DNA from 2 places in the Streptomyces sp. NPDC059002 genome. Region 1 is predicted to be linked to the other one. Evidence: riboswitches for the same ligand, from Rfam matches in the RefSeq annotation. Region 1 holds a riboswitch; the other holds the start of a gene.
What was found. A riboswitch is a leader RNA that binds a small molecule or an ion and turns the genes downstream of it on or off. The one in region 1 is predicted to bind cobalamin.
Positions count from the first base shown of each region.

Region 2: another riboswitch for cobalamin. It lies ahead of ACFWZ2_RS25250 (ABC transporter substrate-binding protein); the one in region 1 lies ahead of ACFWZ2_RS26330 (ABC transporter substrate-binding protein).

Region 1 is NZ_JBHYJI010000032.1:66,587-71,322, reverse strand. Features, by position in the region: gene ACFWZ2_RS26345 (haloacid dehalogenase-like hydrolase) at 1-62, opposite strand, end outside; gene ACFWZ2_RS26340 (helix-turn-helix domain-containing protein) at 240-1,109, shown strand; gene ACFWZ2_RS26335 (VOC family protein) at 1,106-1,555, shown strand; cobalamin riboswitch at 1,563-1,749, shown strand; gene ACFWZ2_RS26330 (ABC transporter substrate-binding protein) at 1,816-2,850, shown strand; gene ACFWZ2_RS26325 (FecCD family ABC transporter permease) at 2,847-3,881, shown strand; gene ACFWZ2_RS26320 (ABC transporter ATP-binding protein) at 3,878-4,678, shown strand.
Region 2 is NZ_JBHYJI010000030.1:43,767-48,502, reverse strand. Features, by position in the region: gene ACFWZ2_RS25260 (ABC transporter ATP-binding protein) at 1-20, opposite strand, end outside; gene ACFWZ2_RS25255 (FecCD family ABC transporter permease) at 17-1,018, opposite strand; gene ACFWZ2_RS25250 (ABC transporter substrate-binding protein) at 1,105-2,067, opposite strand; cobalamin riboswitch at 2,112-2,262, opposite strand; gene ACFWZ2_RS25245 (Mov34/MPN/PAD-1 family protein) at 2,285-2,707, opposite strand; gene ACFWZ2_RS25240 (amino acid permease) at 2,843-4,330, opposite strand; gene ACFWZ2_RS25235 (DUF2017 domain-containing protein) at 4,692-4,736, opposite strand, start outside.

The sequences.
Region 1 (4,736 bases):
GCGGCGGCGAGCGCCCCCGTGGCGCCGATGACGGCCAGCTTGTTCTTTGCCCGTACTGCCATGTCTCTACGTCCCTGCCGTTCCCTGAGAGCGATGTGCGGCCCCGTCCGGAGCGGCGCGCAATGCTATGGGGCCGCGCCGCCATTTCCCATGATCGAAGTCACCGTGAACGCGGGGCATGGGGCCGGTGAATACGGGTAGCCGAACCCGAGCCGCCCCGGCCGCGCATACTGGGACGCATGGGCTCCCAGGAGTTCGTCCGGGCCGTTCCCCGGCTCGACGGCATGGTCGTGTCCGCGGTCGGCTACCGCACCGCCGGGCAGCGGCCCACCCTGCACAAGGGCCTGCCGTCGCCGTATCTGACGCTGGTCTTCTCCCTCGACGGGGACATCGCGAGCGGCGTCACGCCCGGCCAGGCGACCGGTGCGGACGCGGTGCGCACCGACATCGTCGTGGGCGGCCTGCACCAGAGCCCGGCGTACCTCGTCAGTCCCGAGCACGAGGCCGGCATCCAGCTCGCCGTGCACCCCCTCGCCGCCCGCACCCTCCTCGGACTGCCCGCCGCCGCACTGACCGGGCAGCTCGTCACCGCGGGCACGGACGTCCTCGGCGCCCGCGCCGCCGAGGTCCGCGAGCGGCTGTGCGCCCTCGACCGCTGGGAGGACCGCTTCGCCCTCCTGTCCGCGTATCTGAGGCGGCGCGCGGCCGACGAGCGGGCCGCGGGTTCCGTACGTCCCGAGGTCGCCGAGGCCTGGGCCTGGCTGGGCCGGCACCGGGGCGCGGGCACCGTGGGCGGCCTGTCCCGGCACGTCGCGCTCAGCGAGCGACGGCTGACCGCGCTGTTCCGCGCCGAGACCGGACTGAGCCCCAAGCAGGCCGCGCGCCTGATGCGCTTCGAGCACGCCAAGGCCGCGGTGGTCCGCTCCGTCACGGCGGGCACGGGGCCCGACATCGCCCGGGTCGCGGCGGACTCCGGCTACTACGACCACTCCCATCTCGTCCGCGACTTCCGGCAGTACACGGGAGTGAGCCCCACCCGCTGGCTGGCCGAAGAGTGCCGGAATATCCAAGCCGGGGCGCATGGCGCGGGCGAAGACTGGGACACATGAACACCACACCGAAGACCCCGGCGGAACAGCGGCCCGGCACCCCCGCCCCGGCCATCTGGCCGGGCCTCCAGGCCCAGGACGCCCCCGCCCTGATCGACTTCCTCGTCGGCACCGTCGGCTTCCTGCGCACCGCCGTCCACGAGGACGGCGGCCGCGTCGCCCACGCCCAGCTCGACTGGCCCGAGGGCGGCGGCATCATGCTCGGCTCGTACGATCCGGCCGCGCCCGAAGGCACCTGCGGAACGCCGGGCACGTCCGGCGCCTATGTCGTCACCGACCAGGTCGACGCGCTCTATGCACGCCTCGTCGCGGCGGGCGTGCGGATCACCGCCGAGATCGAGGACAAGCCGTACGGCAGCCGTGAGTTCGCGATCCTCGACCCGGAGGGAAACCGCTGGTCCTTCGGCACCTACCGCGGCGAGCCGAGGCCGGAACCGGCCCCCTGACCACGCGTGATAACTTGCGCAAGCCAGTCAAACCCACACCTGGGCCAGGGAATCCGGTGAGAATCCGGAACTGACGCGCAGCGGTGAGGGGGACGGGCGGGGCCACGGCCACTGGGCGTCCGACGACGCCTGGGAAGGCGCCCCGCCCGGCCGATCCCCGAGTCCGAAGACCTGCTGGCGCCTCCGCCCGCACACCGGGCGGCCGGAGGGCGTGACGCAGGCCAGGCTCCGCGTATGAGCCGTGAGACTCAAGGGATCGCGTGTCCTCGAAAGACCGTATACGTAAGGCCGCCCTGCTCTGCGCCGCGGCGCTCGCGCTCACCGCGTGCGGCGACGGCTCCGCACAGCGGCCCGCGGGCAAGAGCGCCGACGGCTATCCGGTCACGGTCGCGTCCTGCGGCAAGAAGGCCGAGGTCAAGGCCCCACCGCGGCGTGCGGTCTCCCTCGACCAGGGCTCCACGGAGATCCTGCTCTCCCTCGGCCTCGCCGACCGCATGGCGGGCACCGGCACCTGGACCGACCCCGTTCTGAAGAACCTCGCGAAGGACAACGCGAAGGTGGAGCGGCTCTCCGATCGCTACCCGTCCCTGGAGAAGGTCCTCGCCGAGGAACCGGACTTCGTCAGCGCCTCCTTCCTCTACACGGTCGGCAAGGGCGGCGTCGCCGACCGCACGAAGTTCACCGAACTCGGCGTGCCCGTCTATGTCTCGCCCACCGACTGCGCGGGCAAGGACAACGACGGCGGCGGCGACGGCAAGCGCGTCAAGACCCTCACCATGGACACCGTCTACGGCGAAGTGCGCGACCTGGCCAAGGTGTTCGGCGTCGAGCAGCGCGGCGAGAAGCTGATCGCCGGCATGAAGGCCCGCGTCGCCAAGGCCACCAAGGACATCGACGCCTCCGACGCCACGCTCCTCTACTGGTTCGCCAACTCCGACGCCCCCTACATGGCGGGCTGTTGCGGCGCCCCCGGCATCATCACCCGCGAGCTCGGCGCGCAGAACGTCTTCGACGACACCCGCGAGGAATGGCCCCAGATCAACTGGGAGACCGTCGCCGACCGCGACCCCGACGTCCTCGTCATCGGCGACCTCACCCGCAAGTCGCAGTCCGCCGAGAGCGCCGCCGCGAAGATCAAGTTCCTGGAGACCAACCCGGTGACCAAGAACCTGACCGCCGTGCGGAAGAAGCGCTACGTACTCCTCAGCGGCCAGGCCATGAACCCCACGATCCGCACCGTCGACGGCATCGAGCAAGTGGCCGCGGGGCTGCGGAAGTTCGGGCTCGCCAGGTGAGCAGGGCGACCGCGGCCGCCACCGCGCGGCAGGGGCTGCTGTGCCTCGCGGGGACCGTCGCGCTCGTCCTCTCCGTGGCCGTCGCCGTCACCATCGGGCCCGCGGACATCTCCGTGCCCGACGTGTGGTCGGCGCTCGCCGCGCACCTCGGCTGGGGCGAGGCGCGGCTCACCCCGATCAGGGACGGCATCGTCTGGAACCTGCGGATGCCGCGCACCCTGCTCGCCGCGGTCTGCGGCGCGGGACTCGCGGTGTGCGGCGCGGTCATGCAGTCCCTGCTCCGCAACCCCCTCGCCGACCCCTTCGTGCTCGGGGTCTCCTCCGGGGCGTCCACGGGCGCGGTCGCGGTCGTCGTCCTCGGCGTGGGCGGGGGAGCGGTGTCCGTGTCGGCGGGCGCCTTCGTGGGCGCGCTCTGCTCGTTCGCCCTCGTGCTGCTCCTGAGCCACACGCTGGGCGGCAGCACGGACCGCGTGGTCCTGTCCGGCGTCGCCGCGATGCAGCTCTTCTCCGCCCTCACGTCCTTCGTCATCCTCACGGCGGGCGACGCGGAGACCACCCGCGGGGTGCTGTTCTGGCTGCTCGGCTCGCTCAGCGGGGTGGGCTGGACCGATGTGTGGCTGTGCGCCGCCGTCCTGGCCTGCGCCCTGCTCGTCTGCCTGTCCCACGCCCGCACCCTCGACGCCTTCGCGTTCGGCCAGGAGGCGGCGGCGACCCTCGGCGTCCGCGTCGCCCGCACCCGACTGATCCTGCTCTGCACCACGGCCCTGCTGACCGCCGCCCTGGTCAGCTCGGCGGGCGCCATCGGCTTCGTCGGCCTGGTCCTGCCGCACGCGGCCCGCGCCTTCGTCGGCTCGGGCCACGCCCGACTGCTGCCCGTCACGGCGCTCGCGGGCGCGGTCTTCCTCGTCTGGGTGGACACCCTGGCCCGCACCGTCCTCGACCCGCAGGAGGTCCCGGTGGGCGTGGTGACGTCCCTGATCGGCGTACCGGCGTTCGTCGCCGTGCTCTACCGGACGAGGCGGGCGACATGACGTACGCAGCCGGCGCACCGAACACCCACGGCCTGCGCGCCGACCGCGTCAGCCGCGAGGCGGGCGGCCGCCTCGTCGTCGACGGCGTCAGCCTCGCCCCGCCCGCGGGCGCCACCGTGGGCCTCCTCGGCCCGAACGGCTCCGGCAAGTCCACGCTCCTGCGCATCCTCGCGGGCGTCCTCGCCCCGGCCTCCGGAGTGGTCACCCTGGACGGCCGCCCGCTGGCCGACACCGGCCGCCGCACCGTCGCGCGCCGGATCGCCGTCGTCGGGCAGCATGCCTCCACCCAGGTCGAGCTGACGGTGGGGGACGTCGTGCGCCTGGGCCGCATCCCGCACCGCCGCGCCTGGTCGGCGCCCACGCCGGACGACGAGCGCGCGGTCCGGGAGGCCCTGGAGCGCACCGGCCTCGCCGCCCGCGCGACGCAGTCCTGGCACACCCTGTCCGGCGGCGAACGCCAGCGCGTCCAGATCGCCCGCGCCCTCGCCCAGGAACCCCGCGAGCTGCTCCTGGACGAACCCACCAACCACCTGGACATCCAGCACCAGTTGGAGCTGCTCTCGCTGGTGGCCGAGCTCCCCGTGACCAGCGTCGTCGCGCTGCACGACCTCAATCTGGCGGCGATGTTCTGCGACCGGCTCCTCGTCCTGAAGGAGGGCAGGGCGTACGCGGCGGGAACCCCCGCCGAGGTGATCACCGAGGAGCTGATCGCGGAGGTGTACGGGGTGCGGGCGGTGGTGACGCGGGCGGGCGACGGGTGCGGCGAGCGGCCTTCGGTGCGTTTCCTGCGGGGCTGAGCCACGGTCCGCGGACCAGTCCAAGCACCCGCGGTTGGCTCTTAACCCGGCCCCGCGG
Region 2 (4,736 bases), on a different contig from region 1:
GCGGGCGGTGACTGGTTCATGCCGGGACTCCTTCGGTACGCCGCCGCAGCAGCCACAGGAAGAACGGGCCGCCGGTCAGCGCGGTGAGCACGCCGACCGGGATGTCCTGCGGCGCGGCGACCGTGCGCGCGGCGAGGTCGGCGACGACCAGGAACACCGCGCCCATCAGCGCCACCACCGGGAGCAGCGGGCGGTGCGCGGCGCCGACCAGCATGCGGGCGGCGTGCGGCACCATCAGGCCGACGAAGCCGATGGCCCCGCTGTACGCCACGAGGACGCCGGTCAGGAGCGAGGCGAGGACGAAGACGGCGGCGCGGAAGCGGGCGGTGTCCAGGCCGAGGACGGTGGCACCCTCCTCGCCGACGAGCAGCAGGTCGAGGGGGCGGGCCAGCGCCATCAGGAGGGCCGTGCCGGCGACCAGGGCGACGCAGGGCAGGGCGAGCATGTCCCAGCGGGCGCTGCCGAGGCCGCCGAGCGTCCAGTACAGGACTTCCTTGAGGTGGTCCGCGCTGTCCGCAGTGACCAGGATGAGGCTGGTCAGGGCGGTCAGGATGTACGAGACGGCGACTCCGGCGAGGATCAGGCGGCCGGTCGCGAACCCGCCGCCGCTGCGCGCCAGGGCGTAGACGAGGACCAGCGCGATCAGTGCGCCCGCGAAGGCCGCCGCGGGGATGGTGACGGTCGTCGCGAGCGCCGAGCCGACGCCGAAGGTGCCGCCGAGCACGATCGCGCCGACCGCGCCGACGGAGGCGCCCGAGGAGACGCCCAGCAGGAACGGGTCGGCGAGGGGGTTGCGGACGAGGGCCTGCAGGACGGTGCCGATGACCGCGAGGCCCGCGCCGACGGTGGCGCCCAGCAGGACTCTGGGGAGTCGGACGTCCAGCACGATCGTGCGGAACGGGGAGGGTTCCGCGTTCCCCGTGAGGATCTCGATGACGTTCCCTGGCGGGATGCGTACGGAACCGAGGGCCAACCCGGCGACGATCGCTGCCGCGAGGGCTGCGGTGAGCGCCGTCAGGATCACGAGGTGCTGTCCCCGTGACCTGCGCCCATCGCCCTTCGGGCTCGTCCTCAAACGCCGGACGGGCTGGACACCCTGCGCCTTCACAGCTGCGCCGCCAGCTTCTTCACCGCCTCTGGTGCTCGTACTCCTGTGACCATGTCCGAAAGGGGAAGCACCGCGAAGCGCTTGTTCTTGATGGCGGGGACGTCGGCGAGGGCCGGGTCGTCGAGGAGGCGCTTCTTCTTCTGGGCGACGGACGTGGCGCCGTAGTCGAGGATGACGATGGTCTCCGGCTTGCGGTCCACGACCGTCTCCCAGGAGGCGTCGGCGAAGGACTTGTCGACGTCGGCGAGGACGTTGCGGCCGCCCGCGCGCTTGATGATGTCGTTGCCGATGCCGCGGCCGCCCACGGTGAACGCCGTCTTGTCGCCGCTGTCGTAGACGAAGACGGACCGGGGCTTCTTGCCCTTCAACTGCTCGGTCGTGGCGGCCAGTTCGCGCTCGGCGCCGCGGACCCACGTGTCGGCCCGATCCCGCACCCCGAAGGTGGCGCCGACCTCGCGGACCTCGCGGAAGACGTCGTCCATGGTGACGGGGCGCTTCGCGCAGCCCTCGATGTTCAGGCGGCTCTTGATGCCGGACTTGGCGAGCGCGGGGCGGCCGCGGCCGTCGCCCGCGAGGAAGGCGCTCGAGTAACCGCCGTACACGAAGTCGGGGTTGGCGGCGAGCAGCTTCTCGTACGAGGGGTACTCCTTGGCGATCACGGGGATGGCCTCGTACGCCTTCTCGTACTTCGGCAGGACCTTGTCGTCGAGGTAGGCGGTGCCCGCCATGCGGTCCCGCAGGCCCAGTTCCAGCATCACTTCGGTGGCGTGCTGGTTCATGGTGACGGCGCGCTCGGGAGGTGCGTCGTACGTCGTCCGCACACCGCAGTTGGTGACGGTGTACGGGAATCCGGCGGCCTTGGCGGCGGGCTTCGCGTCACCGCCGGAGTCCGGCGAGGAGCACGCGGCGAGCGGGACGAGCAGGGCCGCGGCGGCCAGGGCGCGTATCGGGCGGGGCATGACTGGTGCTGCCTCCTCCAGGGGATTTCCGCGTCCCCTGCGTCGTGTGGAGAAAGGCGGCAGGTCAGTTCCTGACTTCCCCGCCCCGGCACGTGGCAAGGGGGTGGGGTCACAGTGGCGGGACCGTGCCGGGCTTGCACCGGCTTCCTGTTCCTGCCGCCTCAAAATGGGGGTCCCCCCTGCTCATTAAGAGCTTGGGGGCGATCGTGGGTCAGTATCAGTATGCCTGGACGACCTGCACGTCTTCCTCGGTGACCTCGCCGTCCACGATCCGGAACGAGCGGAACTGGAAGGGACCCGCGTCGTCGGTGTCCGCGGTGGAGACCAGGACGTAGTGCGCGCCGGGTTCGTTGGCGTACGTGATGTCGGTGCGCGAGGGGTACGCCTCGGTCGCCGTGTGCGAGTGGTAGACGATCACCGGCTCCTCGTCGCGGTCGTCCATCTCGCGGTAGAGCTTGAGCAGGTCACCCGAGTCGAACTCGTAGAACGTGGGCGAGCGCGCGGCGTTCAGCATCGGGATGAACCGCTCGGGCCTGCCGGTGCCCGCGGGACCCGCGACCACGCCGCACGCCTCGTCGGGGTGGTCCTGGCGCGCGTGCGCGACGATCTGGTCCTGGAGGGCCTGGGTGATGGTCAGCATGGCAGCCAGGATAAGCAGAGGGGCCCCCGCGTACCGAAGTGTGGTACGCGAGGGCCCGAATGCTGGACAGGGGCCTTGGGGAGCCGCTCAGTCCTCGGTGACATCAGCCCTTGAGGACATCAGTCCTTGGCGACATCAGTCCTTGGTGACGGAGACGCTGTCGGAGACACCGGTCTTCCGCTTGTTGAAGGCCGCGGCCTGCGGGTTGCGGCGCTTGAGGACCTGGTAGGCGACGACCAGGATCGCGGCCCAGACCGGCGCGGCGTACAGCGAGATCCGCGCGTCCTTGTCGACGCCCATCATCACGATGACCATGCCGATGAAGGCGAGCGCGAACCAGCTGGTGAACGGGGCGCCCGGGGCACGGAAGGTGGACTGCGGCAGCTCGCCGCGGTCGGCCTTGCGGCGGTAGCGGATCTGGCAGGCCAGGATCATGATCCAGGCCCACATGCCGGAGATGGTCGCGAAGGAGACGACGTAGTTGAACGCCTCGCCCGGCCACTGGTAGTTGATCCAGACGCCGAACAGCATGAACGCGGCGGAGACCGTGGTGCCGATCAGCGGCAGGCCGTTCTTCGTGAGCTTGGTGAAGAACTTCGGGCCCTGGCCGTTGAGCGCCAGGTCGCGCAGCATGCGGCCGGTGGAGTACATGCCGGAGTTGCAGGAGGAGAGCGCGGCGGTGAGGACCACGAAGTTCACGATGGCGGCGCCGACGCCGAGGCCCATCTCCTCGAAGGCCTTCACGAACGGCGAGACGCCGGGCTTGAAGGAGGTCCACGGGACGACCGACAGGATCATGATCAGGGCGCCGACGTAGAAGACGGCGATGCGCCACGGCACGGTGTTGATGGCCTTGGGCAGGACGGTCTTCGGGTCCTTGGACTCGCCCGCGGTGACGCCGACCAGCTCGACGGCGAGGAAGGCGAACATCACGATCTGCAGGGTCATCAGCGTGGAGCCGATGCCGTTCGGGAAGAAGCCGCCGTCGTTCCACAGGTGGCTGACGGACGCGGTGTCACCGGCGTCGGAGAAGCCGATGGTGAGGATGCCGATGCAGATCAGGATCATGCCGATGATGGCGGTGACCTTGACCATGGAGAACCAGAACTCGAGCTCACCGAAGAGCTTCACGGAGATGAGGTTCGCGCCGTACAGGATGACCGTGAAGATCAGGGCGTACGCCCATTGCGGCACGGAGCCGTGTGTCCAGTACTGCATGTACTGGGCGGCCGCGGTGACTTCGGTGATGCCGGTGACGACCCAGAAGAGCCAGTACGTCCAGCCGGTCACGAATCCGAAGAACGGGCCCATGAATTCACGCGCGTACTCCGAGAAGGAGCCGGACACGGGCCGGTACATGAGGAGCTCGCCGAGCGCCCGCATGATGAAGAAGATGACGAGGCCCGCGATGGCGTACGCCAGGATGAGGCTCGGTCCGGCCTTGTGGATGGCCTTGCCCGCGCCGAGGAACAGGCCGGTGCCGATGGCACCGCCGATCGCGATCATCTGGATCTGCCGGGCCCCGAGCCCGCGCTGATATCCCTCGCCCTCGCCGGACGAGCCCTGCACGACCCCATTGCCGCCGTGCTCGTCGTGCTGCTCTTCGACCTGCACTGAGGTCATGGTGACGCCTTTCTCCATGCTGATCCGCGCCCGCACATCTGCGTTGTGGCTGCGGATCAGGTCCTGATCCCCCCGGATATGGATGGAGTGCTGCCGACGGTCTGCCGGCCCGAGCGCCCCCGGCGACATGGGTGGCGTCACCGAGTGGTCGTGAAGATTTATCACGGGGGCAACAGTGATCGATTGAGCCACGTGTGGCGCACACCACTAGGAGAAGCGGACAAACTTCCCTTGGCGCTCCATAAGAGGGCAATGCCGTGACGCGATCGTTATTTGGATTTGAGCGTCCGCTGAGCGAACGGCACCCGAAGGGGCATGAGGAACCGCGCGACCGGCCAAAACGCGCCCCGTGCTGGAGAACTCAGCCGAGCAGCGTCCCGACCAGCGTCTCCTGCAGTCCGCCGAG